DNA from 2 places in the Vibrio misgurnus genome. Region 2 is predicted to be linked to the other one. Evidence: predicted binding sites of a transcription regulator. Region 2 holds the regulator's gene; the other holds the start of a gene.
The links. The regulator PurR, encoded in region 2, represses purine synthesis genes. The targets are predictions, from matches to a motif close to TNANGNAAACGTTTNCNTNA.
Positions count from the first base shown of each region.

Region 1: the regulator PurR is predicted to act here: its motif matches at 1,936-1,955, upstream of purM (phosphoribosylformylglycinamidine cyclo-ligase).

Region 1 is NZ_CP113241.1:692,721-700,669, forward strand. It holds gene OOK74_RS03255 (class II glutamine amidotransferase) at 1-60, shown strand, start outside; gene purN (phosphoribosylglycinamide formyltransferase) at 193-831, opposite strand; gene purM (phosphoribosylformylglycinamidine cyclo-ligase) at 834-1,874, opposite strand; gene upp (uracil phosphoribosyltransferase) at 2,041-2,667, shown strand; gene rluF (23S rRNA pseudouridine(2604) synthase RluF) at 2,778-3,779, opposite strand; tRNA gene OOK74_RS03280 (tRNA-Pro) at 4,120-4,196, shown strand; gene OOK74_RS03285 (beta-N-acetylhexosaminidase) at 4,964-7,615, shown strand; gene OOK74_RS03290 (DUF411 domain-containing protein) at 7,713-7,949, opposite strand, start outside.
Region 2 is NZ_CP113241.1:1,401,626-1,409,574, forward strand. It holds gene mukB (chromosome partition protein MukB) at 1-1,438, opposite strand, end outside; gene mukE (chromosome partition protein MukE) at 1,435-2,193, opposite strand; gene mukF (chromosome partition protein MukF) at 2,174-3,511, opposite strand; gene cmoM (tRNA uridine 5-oxyacetic acid(34) methyltransferase CmoM) at 3,508-4,305, opposite strand; gene elyC (envelope biogenesis factor ElyC) at 4,422-5,237, shown strand; gene purR (HTH-type transcriptional repressor PurR) at 5,642-6,652, shown strand; cyclic di-GMP riboswitch class I at 6,811-6,896, shown strand; gene OOK74_RS06605 (TfoX/Sxy family DNA transformation protein) at 7,011-7,598, shown strand; gene OOK74_RS06610 (alpha/beta fold hydrolase) at 7,752-7,949, opposite strand, start outside.

The DNA.
Region 1 (7,949 bases), 710 kb from region 2:
AAACCGGGGCAATTTGCGCTATTTCATTTGGGAGAGCGAATCGCCGACAATACGGATTGACTGGCCGAAGTCGCCTTAGTCGATCTGCATGCTAGGTCGATCCGCATGGCTGATGGGTGGTCAAAGCATTTGCCGTGCTAGATAAAACAAGGGTTGCACGATGGCAACCCTTGTTTGGTTTTTACTTGGCGATTATTCGCTGGCGTAGCCATGCATGCCAAGCACTTCACCATCGAGATAGGCTTTGCCTTGTTGCATGGTTAAGCGACCTTCGACAAACCATTTCACCACGAGAGGGTAGATGCGGTGCTCTTGATCTTGCACCCGAGCCGTCAGCTCTTCGACACTATCTTGCTCGAAAATCGGTACCTTGGCTTGCAAAATCACTGGGCCACCATCAAGCTGCTCAGTTACAAAATGCACACTGGTGCCATGTTCTTCATCACCGGCATGAATCGCTCGTTGATACGTATTCAAACCCGGATATTTAGGCAAAAGTGAAGGATGAATATTGATCATTCGGCCTTGGTAGTGGCGAACAAATTCACCACTTAGGATGCGCATATAACCCGCCAACACCACTAAATCAGGCGCAAACAGGTCGATTTGCGCCATCAATGTGTCATCAAAGGCATCGCGGGTTGGATAAGCTTGAGGATCAATAAAACAGGCGGCAGCGCCAGCCTGTTTGGCGCGTTCTAAACCGTAAGCTGTTGCTTTATTGGAAAACACAGCCGTTACTTTGCCACCTTGAATACTGGTTTCACAAGCATCCATGATCGCCTGTAGATTGGTTCCGTTTCCCGAAATTAAAACAACAATGCTTTTCATGATTAGTTGATCTCTACCTGCGCTTGATCGCCATGTGCGGCTGCGATTTCACCGATCACCCAAGCGTTTTCGCCTTCGGCTTGCAGTAGAGCGACGGCCGCTTGTGCTTGCGCTTTAGGCAGCGCAATGATAAGGCCAACCCCACAGTTGAAAGTGCGGTACATTTCGTGAGTGGTCACGTTACCTTTTTGTTGTAGCCATTGGAAAATCACTGGCCATTCCCAACTGTTACCATCGATCACCGCTTTGGTGCCTTCCGGCAGCACGCGAGGAATATTTTCCCAGAAGCCGCCACCAGTAATGTGTGAGATGGCGTGAATATCGTGCTCGGCGATCAGTTTGAGGCCTGATTTGATATAAATCTTAGTAGGTGCGAGTAAGTGCTCACCAATGGTTTTACCGGCGAGTAGTTCATTTTTGTCCGCTTTAGAGACTTCAAGGATCTTACGTACCAGTGAGTAGCCGTTAGAGTGTGGGCCGCTTGAGCCAACCGCGATCAATGCATCACCGATTTGTACTTTACTGCCATCGATGATCGCTTCTTTTTCCACCACGCCGACGCAAAAGCCAGCTACATCGTAATCTTCGCCTTCATACATGCCCGGCATTTCTGCGGTTTCGCCACCAATCAGGGCACAACCTGCTTGTAAACAGCCATCGGCAATCCCAGTAATCACTTCTGCGGCAGTATCGACATCCAGCTTGCCGGTCGCATAATAATCGAGGAAGAACAGCGGCTCTGCGCCTTGTACGATTAAGTCATTGACACACATGGCGACCAGATCGACACCGATGGTGTCATGTTTTTTCATATCCAGTGCGAGACGCAATTTGGTGCCTACGCCGTCTGTACCAGAGACTAAAACTGGATGTTTATATTTGGTTGGTAGCTCACATAGTGCGCCAAAACCGCCTAGGCCACCCATAACTTCAGGGCGACGGGTACGCTTCACTGCACCTTTAATTCGTTCAACGAGTGCATTACCTGCATCAATATCGACACCTGCATCTTTATAGCTGAGAGATGGATTATTACCGTTCACGGGGAAGTTCCTCGGTCTAGTTGGATATGAAAACGGCGCTATTCTACAGGGCTTAAAACAAAAAGGAAAACGTTTGCGTAAGGTTTTTATCCGGTTTTAGCATCGAAAAAAATCCATAAATCAGTGTATAATCCGCAGGTTTAAATTAATGAAGCCGGAGTTGGACATGAAAATTGTTGAAGTTAAGCACCCTCTTGTAAAACACAAACTTGGCCTGATGCGTGAAGGCGACATTAGCACTAAGCGTTTTCGCGAGCTGGCGACCGAGGTTGGCAGCCTGCTGACTTATGAAGCAACGTCTGACTTTGAAACTGAAAAAGTGACGATCGAGGGCTGGAATGGTCCCGTTGAAGTGGATCAAATCAAAGGCAAGAAAGTCACCGTAGTGCCGATTTTGCGTGCGGGCCTTGGCATGATGGATGGTGTTTTAGAACACATTCCTAGCGCGCGGATCAGCGTAGTTGGGATCTATCGTGATGAAGAGACTCTTGAGCCAGTTCCTTACTTTAATAAACTGGCTTCGAACATTGAAGAGCGTATTGCACTGGTGGTTGACCCGATGCTGGCTACTGGTGGTTCGATGATTGCCACCATTGATCTACTAAAAGAGAAAGGTTGCCAGCAGATCAAAGTGCTGGTGCTGGTCGCGGCACCAGAAGGGATTGCTGCATTAGAAAAAGCTCACCCGGATGTTGAACTGTATACCGCAGCGATTGATGAAAAGCTCAATGATAAGGGTTATATCGTACCGGGACTCGGTGACGCAGGCGATAAGATTTTTGGAACCAAGTAATCCTATCAACGGGTTGAGTTAACAATGCGCTACTGAAGCTTGGATAAGTATCGAATACAAACCAAGGGAAGCCATGGCTTCCCTTGGTTGTGTTCGTGGTGCATGACGAGTTATTTGGACTTTCTTAGGCTCAACGTGCCCCCGGTACGTGGTGCGGGTTTGGCAGGCGTGGAACTGTTGCCGCTGGCATGCGTCGTCGTTGCGCGCTCTGGACGGTGCTGCGCTTTTTTCGAGTTTGGCGCATGGCGAAATTGTTGGGCATTGTTACCGTGATAGGTTTTTGGATTGCGGCGTGCTTTTGATTCACGATTGGCATCTCGACTATCAAACAGTTTGGCGTCGGTGGCGCGTTTAATCACCTCACCATTTGAGGCGACTTGAGATGCTTCTTCAGTACCACTGGAGCCTTCACACATTGCCAGAATTTCGCTCACTTCCGTTTCGGTTAAATAGCGCCATTTTCCGTTCGGGATCCCATCTAAAGTGATGTTCATGATCCGTACCCGCCGTAGTTTAAACACCTCATAGCCTAACGCTTCACACATACGGCGAATTTGGCGGTTAAGCCCTTGGGTCAGCACGATCCGAAACGAATAAGGTGTTTCTTGGGTGACTTTACACGGCAGGGTAATGGTATCGAGGATGTTGACGCCTGCCGACATCTGCTGGATAAATTCAGCGGTGATCATCTTATCTACGCGTACCACGTACTCTTTCTCGTGGTGATTACCGGCGCGTAGAATTTTATTGACGATATCGCCATCATTGGTCAGGAAAATTAATCCATCAGAAGGTTTATCTAAGCGACCAATTGGGAAAATACGCTTACGGTGGCCAATGAAATCAACAATATTACCAGCAATATCACGCTCGGTAGTACAAGTGATCCCGGTTGGTTTATTTAATGCGATATAGATTGGGCGCTCTTTGGCTCGTAGCGGTTTGCCATCAATACAGATCTCATCTTGCTCCGTGACTTTACTGCCCACTTGTGGGGGTAAGCCATTTAGCGTCACTCGGCCTTGTTCAATCAGTTTGTCTGCTTCTCGGCGTGAGCAGTAGCCCGTTTCACTAATGAATTTGTTCAGGCGTTTTTCGGTGGGTTGCGACATACAATTTCCTCACGTTTCACAACGGATGGTGGCGCAGCATCTGCTGCACAAAATCCGCGCATTCTAGCAGCTTTAGTCGTGTAGCCAAGACGTTTCTGCTTAAGTTTAGTGTGTTATTCATGGTGGGGGCTTTTTCGGTGCGCAGTACCAGCTTGTAGCTAAATGGTGATCTGTAAGATGATTGTCCAATCCTTTGCTATTATTATGGGCTGAAAATTAAGTCGCAACCCACTAGCTTGCGCTGTAGTGCTGAACTTTTGAGCAAACGCGCTGACTTGCACAGAAAGTATAGCCATAAGGGTTGCGCTTCCAATCATAACGAGTAATATACCCAACGTTCCGGTGAATAGCGCAGCTTGGTAGCGCATCTGGTTTGGGACCAGAGGGTCGGGGGTTCGAATCCCTCTTCACCGACCATATTTAAGGCCTCAGCATTTATGCTGGGGCCTTTTTGCTTTTTGCTTTTTGCTTTTTGCTTTCCTGTATCCTGCCTGTTACCTAGAATGGTCCGTTCCTTCATCGGCACCCCCCGCTATGCATTAGAGCTATCCCATGAGATCTGTTGAGTTGGTTATTTTGCTAGTGGTGATTTTCATTTAGCCATTGCTGCTTGGCCGATACGCTCATCTGTCTAGTTATCATCATTCGCTGACGAGTAAATCAATCGCTCAATCCGGTATATCACTATATCAAATGGTGGTTCTCGCTGTGGTTGTGGAGTGAATGATGGTATTTGCATCGTGGTATCCCCATTCTTGCGTTGCGACAAAAACGTCATTTTTGCTCCAAATTAACGTTTTTGACGGAGTGCGAATGATGATAATGATCACGTTTTACTGATTTGTTCGAGCGATTTCACGCATTGTTCGGATTACTCAGTGTGATTTGGCTCACTATTTTGCGTAGGGATGAGATTTTAAAGTGTGATCTAGCTTGAGTAAAACTCGTCAAAAATGAAGTTCCGTTTTTGACGAGAATCGTATCTTATTGACAATGTTGATTTTTATTTTAATGTCAATTTGTAAAGTTTGAACAAGATCACTGGCGTAAAGGATTAATTTTGCGCTTAGAAAAAAGTACCGCTAAATATCCCTGAATTTAAGGTAAAGCCATTGGCTGATGTCGTTTTGAGATTGGGTGCAGGCAGAGCACTCATCATCATTCACTAATTTAGGGTAACTATTATGTTGAACAAGAGTCTTATCTCTCTCGCAGTTCTCGCCTCATTAAGTGGCTGTGCGCTGACTACCTCTTCACCACAAGATGTGGTCAATGCACTGGCCAACAATCTCGATGTTCGTTATCAGGTGATGGACAATCATGGCGCGGATAATGGCCTTGCTTGTCAAACTCTGGAAGCGGAGTGGGCCTCTTGTAACCAAGTTAATATGACTTTGGTCAATCGCGGTGAAGCAGTTAACTCAAAAGATTGGGCGATTTATTTCCATAGCATTCGTCTTATCCTCGATGTGGGCAACGATCAGTTCAAAATTACTCGTGTCACCGGCGACCTGCACAAACTGGAGCCGACCGAAAAATTTGCTGGCTTTGCTGCTGGTGAAACAGTGACGTTACCGCTGATTGGCGAATACTGGACACTGTTTGATACCGACTTTATGCCAGGTGCTTTTGTGACCGCACCTGATGCTGAACCAAAAGTGATTGCTTCGCTGAATACTGAAGATGTGGCGAGCTTTGTCTCTGGGCTTGAGGGCGACAATCTTAAGCGTACGCCAAGTGATAACAACGTGTTTGCTCAAGCGGCATCTCGCTTTGAAAAGAACAGTGATGTAGCGATGCAAGATGTTGCGAGCGCGCTGATCCCAACTCCACTACAAGTCAAAACCCAATCCGGCTCAGTATCGATTGCCAAAGGGATTGCGCTGCCAAGCAAAGCGTTTGATGCCGAGCAAACTAAGGCGCTCAATGCACGTGCCGAGCTGCTGGGTGTCAACCTAAAAGGAGTCTTACCGACTCAAATCGCGATCAGCCCGAAAACATTCAAAGGTGATCTGGCCAAGTCTGGTTCTTACCGTTTAGCGATCACCGACAAGCAAATTAAAGTCACCGCCTTTGACCAAGCTGGCGCGTTTTATGCCATGCAATCACTGCTTGGTTTAGTCGATATGGCCAATGCGAGCCAACTGCCTAAAGTTGAAATTGTCGATGCGCCACGCTTTGCTTACCGTGGTGTGATGGTCGATGTAGCGCGTAACTTCCATTCTAAACAAGCGATTCTTGCGACCTTAGAGCAGATGGCGGCTTACAAAATGAACAAGCTGCATCTGCATTTAACCGATGATGAAGGTTGGCGTCTTGAAATCCCTGGCTTGCCAGAGTTAACCGATATTGGTGCGCAGCGCTGTTTCGACCTGAGTGAAACCGAATGCGTGTTGCCACAGCTCGGCTCTGGTCCAACAAGCGATAACTTTGGTTCTGGCTATTTCACCAAGCAAGATTATGTGGAGATCCTGCAGTACGCTAAAGCGCGCCATATTGAAGTGATCCCAGAAATTGATATGCCAGCCCACGCTCGCGCAGCATTAGTCTCGATGGAGGCTCGCTACCAACGTTTGATGCAACAAGGCGATGAAGCGGCAGCCAATGAGTTCCGCCTGCTTGATCCGCAAGATACTTCGAATGTCACCACGGTCCAGTTTTACGATCGCATGAGCTTTATCAACCCATGTTTGGATTCATCAAAACGCTTTGTTGATAAAGTGATCACAGAAGTCGCGGCGATGCACCAAGAAGCAGGTATGCCATTGACTACTTGGCACTTCGGTGGCGATGAAGCGAAAAACATCAAACTCGGTGCCGGTTTCCAAGATTTGAATAGCCAAGAGCCAGTCAGTTGGAAAGGTAACTTGGATCTGAGCAAGCAAGATAAGCCATTTGCTCGATCACCACAGTGTCAAAACTTGATTGCCAATGGCACTGTGAGCGATTTTGGTCACTTACCAAGCTACTTTGGTGAGCAAGTGTCTAAGTTGGTGGCCGAGAAAGGCATTCCTAACTTCCAAGCTTGGCAAGATGGCTTGAAGTACAGTGAGGGTGAACAAGCGTTCGCAACGGAAACGACCCGCGTTAACTTCTGGGATGTCTTGTACTGGGGCGGCTCTGCCTCTGCGTATGAGTGGGCAGAGAAAGGTTACGATGTGATCATCTCTAACCCAGATTATGTCTACATGGATATGCCTTATGAAGTGGATCCGAAAGAGCGTGGTTACTACTGGGCAACTCGTGCGACTGATACACGTAAGATGTTTAGCTTCGCACCAGAAAACTTACCACAAAATGCAGAGACCTCACTGGATCGTGATGGCAATGGTTTCAGTGGCAAAGGCGAAGTGAAAGGTAAGCCTTTCTACGGCTTGTCAGCTCAGCTTTGGTCAGAGACGGTACGTACCGATGAGCAATATGAGTACATGGTGTTCCCACGTGTTCTTGCTGCCGCTGAGCGTGCATGGCACCGTGCTGAGTGGGAAAACAGCTATAAAGTAGGGGTTGAATACTCACAACAGACCCAACGTGTCAACCATAAAGCACTCAATGCGGATTGGAACCGTTTTGCTAACGTGATCGGTCAACGTGAGTTGGCTAAACTTGAGAAAGCAGGCATTGATTACCGCCTCCCTGTTCCGGGTGCGAAGATCGAGAACGGTCATTTGGCCATGAACGTTCAGTTCCCTGGTGTCGCGCTGCAATACTCATTGGATGGTCAAACTTGGTTGAATTATGACGCACAACAAGCGCCAGCTGTAGCGGGAGAAGTTTGGATCCGCTCGGTATCGGCAACCGGTGAGCGTACCAGCCGAGTGACTTCGCTGAAATAAGCTCAGCGAGATCGACATTTCACTTAATGGATAGTCAAAGCCTCCGCATGCGGAGGCTTTGTTTTATCGTCCAATCAAACCCTATTCTCAGCGTTGATTAATTACCTTGATGGAAGCGGTACTCAAATACTTGGCCGTGTTCATTAAAAGCGTAAACCGCATAGCTGTCTTTCTTATCACCATATTCCATGCCCGGTGAGCCCATCGGCATACCCGGTACCGCTAGCCCTTTGGCATTTTTCGGTGGGTTAGCCAAAAAGTCTTGAATATCTTGCGCCGAAATATGGCCTTCAAATACATAGCCACCGATTTCCGCGGTGTGGCAAGAAGCCAA
Region 2 (7,949 bases):
CAAATGCATGGTTGAACTGCTGCGCCGCCGCCGCGGACATATCCAGCTTGTGTTTGAGTGCCAAGAGCTCGCTGGTGCGCGTTTCCTGCTCCGCTTTCAACTGAGCGGCTAACGCCTGTGCACTTTGCGCAGTCAGCTCTGGCTTGCCGAGTAAAGCGCGCGCTTTATCGAGCGCTTGCACGGCTTGTTGATATTGCAAAGCGCGCGTTTGCTGCACATCAAGCGCTTGCTGATAATCGGCCAGTTGTGATTTAAGGCTATCAACTTCCTCTTCGGTGATCGTGGCCTGCTCTTCTGCCATCATCACCTGTTGATCCGCCTCTTCGACCACCATCAATTGCTCTTCAAGGCGGAAGCTCAGCTCTTCAAGATCATCTTGATAACGCTCAATTTTTTCTTGCTGACGCAGGGCATTTTGCACCAACTGCAAGTGATCAGATGCGCCTTGGTGATCTTGCTCTAACGCGGTTTCTTGCTCCAGCAACAGAGCTAATTCTTGATGAACACGGTTCAGCAACTGGTTTTGTTCAATCAAGGTGCTCCGTGAAGCAAACAGTTCACTACGCAGTGCCAAAGTTTGCCCCACTTTATGGTGTCGATCATTGGCGTGGCGCATGTAGTCAGCGGCCACATAGTGGGTCGATTCAGTGATCAGGTGTTTGAACAGATCGCGATCCGCTTGCGTGGTTTTGATCGCTTCCAGCGTCATGCGGTTTTCACGTAGCGCCGATTCCATATCTTGGAAGGCTTTTTTCACGCCACCATTTTGCGGCAGCAGGTAATCTCGTAGTGAGCGAGTGATCGCACTGGAAATACCGCCATAAAGCGACGCTTCAATCAAACGGTAGAATTTTGAACGATCTGAGCTATTGCGCAGTTTTTTCGGGATCACGCCAAATTCAAACATCTGTGCGTGGTAGTCAACAATCGACGGGAAAGATTTGCAGTGCGCGCCTTCAATCTGGCTGACCGCCTCTTTCACTTCATTGATTTGACGAACCCGCGCGTGCTTATCCGACACGGTTTCAATCAAGATATCGGTCGGCTTGATATGGCTTGGCAAGCCTTGGATCAAGAACGGCTTGATATCGACTTTCTTATCACGTCCAGCCACTTGTTGTAGCTTGACCGCAAACAGTAGCCGTTGGTTACGTGAGTTGACCACATCCAGCGCAGCGTAACACGCGCCGGCTTGCAGTTTGCCGTACAAGCCTTTATCACGTGAGGCGTGTGAGCTACCCGCTTCGGTAGTGTTACGGAAATGGAGCAGGCTTTGGTCTGGGATCAAAGCGGTAATAAACGCCGCCATGGTGGTCGACTTACCGGCACCGTTACCACCCGATAAGGTGGTCACTAAATTATCAATGTCAAAAGTACGTGCAAAGAAGCCGTTCCAGTTGATCATGGTTAGCGATTGATATTTACCTCGTTCAATCATGCTTCATCTTCCCACTCGGTTTGCTCTTCATCGTACTCGCTGGCTGCATGGTACTCACTGGCTGAGTTGTACTCATTGACTGAATGATGCAGCAGGCTTTGTTGGCTCGGCTCTGGAGTATGCACCACCGCTTCACCATCACGGATCAGGCGCAGCTGCGCCTCACGCACATCACCACCCAAACGCACGTCTGCACCAAAACGAAATACTGCTTCAGTAATGCGAAATTTGGCCGTATCACCAATGGTGATCACCATGCCAAGGCGACGTAAACGACGCAGCGAAGTGCGCACTTTTTCAAATAATTTTTCACGGTCCAGATCTGAGCCGCTGGCACGGTTGGTGACCAGCTTCATTAATTTCTTCTCTTCCACCAGCGTCAACAGCTCATCGTACAACTCTTGGTTGGTGAAAATGCCTTCATGGGCCAAACGCTCGGGGCTCAAATACAGAAAACACAGCACTTTACCGACCAGCATATCCAGCTCAGACAGTACACTGCGGTTAATCAGCGAGCTTGAACGAGGACGCAGGTAGAAAAAGCCTTCTGGCGCGCGCACCAGTTCAGTGTGATAACGTTGGTAAAACAGCGCTAAATCCAGCTCAAAATCAGACAAAAATGCGTGATTATCCAGATCATCACTGGCCACATGCCGCCCCGCACGCAACAAACTATCGAGTGCTGGAAACAGCGGATTGGCGATCGCTTTGGCCAGATTCTCTGGCATGTATTGATTAATATCGGTCGATGACATTCGCTTGTACCTTTGCGCCAAAATCGTTAATCGCTGTCCAGTTCGGCTGGATAGCGCGGTAATCAGACTCGGAGTAACCGAGCCTCACCGCTTGGTCGACAACCATTCGGGCTAAATCAAAATGATGAGTGCGTGGATGACTGGCTAAGTAGTCGCGAAGTACCTGGGCTAAATCCAGCGCGCTGCCCTGCTCTTTATGCACTTTCAGCATATGGCTAATTCGCTCAGCCAATTCGTCATTCACTTGTTGCAGTGGTTGGTATTCCACCTCGGTAGGCACTTGGCCGGTGACTTCATCATCACGTAGCGCCAGAGTCTCATCACGCAGATCCGATAAACGTTCGGCCTCAGCGTAAGTGAGGTACCAAGGCTGTTCAAAATAGTCGCTCAACGATTGACGCAGGCGCTGGCTAAACGCCCGATTCTGATCCATGTCAATCGCGGTACGAATAAACTTATGCACGTGGCGGTCGTAGCCGATCCAAAGATCGATCGCCTGCTGTCCCCAACTGGTAATCCGATCGAGCTTCATCTGCAACGCAAACAGCGTCTCTTCGATAAAGTCCAATTCCAAATTGCCATACACGCACTCTTGGAGATCAAGAATTTGGGTTTGCAACTCATCGCCCGCCGCTTGCAGAGTATCTTGCAGCTCTCGCAACGTCGCCGAGGTTTCCGACAGCAAGGCTTCACAGTTGTTGATCGCATCGCGCCAATCTTTATTTAACAGCTCGGCGATCTGCTGTTTGACCGACTGTTGCTGCTCATCCATCACTCGCTGGTTGAGATCGATGCGGTCAAAAATTTCACTGACCGAATATTTGAGCACCCCAAACACGTTTTTGCGCCAGTGTGCCGCATTGCCGCCCTGCTGCGCCGATTGCAACGCTTTGGCCATTTCATCGGCCACCATCGAGAGCTGGATCGATAACTTGAGTTTGGAAAATTGACGATGCCGCACGTAGTAATCGGAGATACCGATCGCTAAAGGCGTTAACCGATACAGGCTCGCGCCTTCGGTCATTTCGCTGGTAAAGCGGCTCAGTAGTCGCTGCTTAACCAGATCATTAATCGCATTATTGGCTCGAAAAGCAGAAGCTTCGCCCGACTCTGCAAACATGCGTGTGACTATCGCAAATGCATCGTGCAGTTCCCCTTCGCCGAGCTCTTCATCAAATCTTTCGTTACCGAGCACCGCTATCGCCAGCAAAAATGCCAAGCGCTCAGTCGGTAGATTCAATGAGAAGTCATACTGTTTGACCCAACTGACCAATTCGTCGATCGGTTTTTGCACAGTATCCTGAGTAAACTCACTCATTGTATTTCCTGTTCTTGTTTTTTCTGAGCCCATACATGAATGTATCGGCCCAATGAGAGGTAAGGCTCCTGACGGCAGAATTTGCGCTCCAGTGCGAGCAAATCCTCATACTGATATTCGCCCATGTTTTTCATGTTGCCGATGTAATCACTGAAACAGCGAATACCGGATTTTCCGCAGATCTCAAACCCCGCCTGTTCGATCCATTGGTAGACCTCTTCAGGGCGTAAGCCTTGCTGCGGTTGTAATTTGAATCGTTTACGGTGTGGCATATCTTCTAGCACGTGTGGAATGTTGCCACACACCGCATTCTTGTAAACTAAACCGTGATAGTTGTAAAACATCACCGATGCCATACCACCGGGTTTAACTTGTGCCAACACGTTTTGTAACGCAGGCTTAGGATCGGCCAGCCACTCCATCACCGCATGAAATAACAACACATCAACCGGTTCGCTAAGATGCTGTTGAATGGTCTGCACCGATGAGTGAACCAACCGATACTGCTCACGCAGGCCTTGGTTGGCAATCTCTTGCTCAGCCAATTGCAACATTTGTGAAGAAAGATCACATAAAGTGACGTGATGACCAAGCCGAGCGATTTTTTGCGAAAGTTGCGCCAAGCCTCCCCCTGCATCCAATATGTGCAAAGGTGCATTTGATGCATTGAATTGAGCGAGTAATTGCTGCAAATCTTCCCAAACAATGACTTGGCGGATCTCGCCTTTGTCAGAGCCGTAAATATTTTTTGCAAATTTGTGGGCAATATTGTCGAAATTACGGTCTTCAGTCACAGTAGCTTGAGTTATGATAATCCATCGTGCCCGCTATTCTGTCACAGGAATAGCAGGAATAAAGAGGCTTCGACTCTTTTTATATTCAAGTGCTGTTTTTTCGGACTGTTTTCACTATGTTTGAGCTGAAAAAAATTTTTTCTTCGCTGTTGATGCCATTGCCAGCGCTGCTGATCCTTGGTTTTCTCGGCTTGATGCTGATCATGTTCACTGCCAAACGCAAAACTGGCTGTCTGGTGGTTTTATTCTCACTCTCTGGATTGTTTCTGGTCTCCTTTCAACCGGTTGCCACTCGTTTATTAATGCCACTTGAGCGCGCTTACACCGCCTTTTTACCGGTCGAAGGCTCGCTCGATTACATAATGGTGCTCGGCAATGGTCATGTTGTGGATGATGATATACCACCGACCTCGGAACTCACTCGCGCGGCATTAATGCGCTTAAGTGAAGGTATTCGTATTTACCGCATGTACCCAGGTTCCAAATTAATTCTCTCCGGCTATGCCGGCGGCAGTGAAGTCAGCCACGCGCGGATGATGGCGCGAGTCGCCCTCGCGCTTGGCGTACCCAAATCCGATATTATTTTGCTGGAAACCGCCAAAGATACCTGGGAAGAAGCGCGCCAAGCAGCGGCATTTGTGCAGCAAAAGCGTATGGTATTAGTAACATCGGCCAGCCACATGAAACGCGCCATGCGCGAATTTCAATCAGCAGGTCTAACCCCGATTGCGGCACCGACCAATTACTTAGGTCATCTGAATATTATTCAGCCTTGGGACAAGTACATTCCAAAATCACGCTATCTTGAACAAACTGAGCTATTTTGGTACGAAAGCTTAGGGCTACTGTGGCAAACGCTACGCGATAGCGTGGTGGGTGATGCCAGTCCTGCACCTGAAACGAAACCGGTCAATGTCACGCTGGCCGATTAACCACCGGTTATGCCTTAGTCTGTTCGACTCGCAACAGCGATAGTGCACATTCGCTATCCTGTTGCGATTGCGGATTGATTTAAGGTACAAGGTCAATAAGCTATCACTGCTAGACCTATCAATTCAGAAATAAGTTACCGTTTGATGAATGAATTTGATTGCAGTTGCTGGCGGCGCAGTCTAAAATTCACCCGCAAATGATAAAACCAATATGATTGTAAACCGCTGTTTTTCGGCGGTTTTTGTATTTTATTACTTTAGGCATCATGATTGTTACGCCCAAGATACGTTATGTGTGGTGACTCGCACTCCAAGTATCATAGCTTGCTCAATCTCGCCTTACCTGCTGATTTAATTCACCAATAACATTCGCTGACATCAGCAGTCATCGATAGGAACACTCTATGGCTACGATAAAAGATGTGGCGCGCCTTGCTGGTGTGTCAACCACCACCGTTTCCCACGTGATCAACAAAACTCGCTTTGTGGCAGAAACCACCCAAGAAAAAGTGATGGAAGCGGTGCAACAACTTAACTACGCACCAAGTGCTGTGGCACGCAGTTTAAAGTGTAATACCACACGCACGATCGGCATGTTAGTGACTCAATCGACCAATCTCTTCTTCTCTGAAGTGATCGATGGGGTGGAAAGCTACTGTTACCGCCAAGGTTATACCTTGATCCTATGTAACACTGGCGGCATTTATGAAAAACAGCGAGATTACATTCGGATGCTCGCCGAAAAGCGGGTCGATGGTATTTTGGTGATGTGCTCTGATCTCACCCAAGAACTACAAGCCATGCTGGATGTGCATAAAGACATTCCGAAAGTGATCATGGACTGGGGGCCTGAAACTTCCAATGCGGATAAGATCATTGATAACTCAGAAGAAGGTGGCTATCTGGCGACCAAGTATCTGATTGAGCACGGACACCGCGACATTGCTTGCTTAAGTGGTCATTTCATCAAGGCGGCCTGCCAAGAGCGTATTCAAGGTTTTCGCCGCGCAATGGCAGAGGCCAATTTACCCATCAATCAAGATTGGATTTTAGAAGGCAACTTTGAGTGTGATACTGCGGTGCTAGCGGCCGATAAGATCATCGCGATGGATAAACGCCCCAGTGCTGTATTTTGCTTTAATGACACGATGGCGTTAGGTCTCATCAGTCGCTTACAGCAAAAAGGGATCCGCGTGCCAGAAGATATGTCGGTGATTGGCTACGACAATATTGAATTGGCCGAGTATTTCTCGCCGCCATTAACCACGGTGCACCAACCGAAACGCCGCGTAGGTAAAAATGCGTTCGAAATCTTACTGGAACGGATTAAAGATAAAGAGCATGAACGGCGAATTTTTGAAATGCATCCTGAAATTGTCGAACGGGATACCGTAAAAGACTTGACAAAATCCTAACTTACTTGAAAATTCACACCATCTATATTTGAAAGCTTGTCACATAAATCTGACAAACCTCATATAGAAAGAGTAGGATTAGTTCTGCGTATTCTCATAATTGAAACATTAAACTGTGAGAATGCGCTAAGAATGACTGATTTTTATCAGGAAGAATGTCACGCACAGGGCAAACCATTTGAAAGAGTGGGACGCAAAGCCTCCGGCCTAAACCAACAACTTGGTAGGTAGCGGGGTTGCCGATGGCAAAAATGCATACAGGCTGTTGACTGATTATTGACACCTTGGCTGCATGTTTTTGCTAATTTTCTCGGGCCTGATTTGGTGGCGTAGGTAACAATACTCCGAGACTAACAGCATGGATAAACCAGTATTAAAAGATTCAATGCGGCTCTTTGAGCAGCTAGGACGTGTGAAATCTCGTTCAATGTTTGGTGGCTTTGGTATTTTTGTCGACGATACAATGTTTGCACTTGTGGTCAACGATACGCTGCACATCCGTGCCGATGAAGCCTCGATTGAAAAATTCAAACAACAAGGTTATGCCCCATACGTTTACAAAAAACGTGGCTTCCCTGTCGTGACCAAGTATTACGCTCTGCCTGACAATTGCTGGAGTGATCCAGCCTCAATTCTAACTGAAGCTCATACCGCGCTTGATGTGGCTAAAGCAGAGCGTGAAACGCAAGCCCAAACCAAACCTGACCGTTTAAAAGATCTGCCTAACCTGCGTTTAGCGACCGAAAGAATGCTCAAGAAAGCCGGCATTGAAACGGTCGCCTCTCTCCAATCCAACGGCTCTGTCGCTGCCTATAAAGCCATTCAGCGTACTCATACTGCCGAGGTGAGCTTAGAGTTGCTGTGGGCCTTAGAAGGCGCAATTGAAGGTAAACACTGGTCGGTGATCCCACAGCAGCGCCGTGATGAGCTGTTAAGCCATCTCTAGATTAGTGTGATGATAACACTCACCGCGTCAAGCACAGAGTTCGCGACATAAATACCCAACCCGCGCCAATCATGGCGCGGGTTTTTTATTGCTCAATCACTCATCGGTATACCGGCCGCCGTTATCGTGATCAGCTAGGGCTAAATGCCGCGCTTAACGGATCTGACGCTGAATAAACTCGATTGAATGCTGATTGAACAGCTCCGGCTGCTCAACATTACACACATGCCCACAATTGGGGATCTCGTACAGCTCACTTTGTGTGTGCAGCGCCACCATCTCTTTAACCGGATGAATGAACATGTAATCTTTCTCACCCATCAGATATAAGGTGGGGATTGGCAATTCACG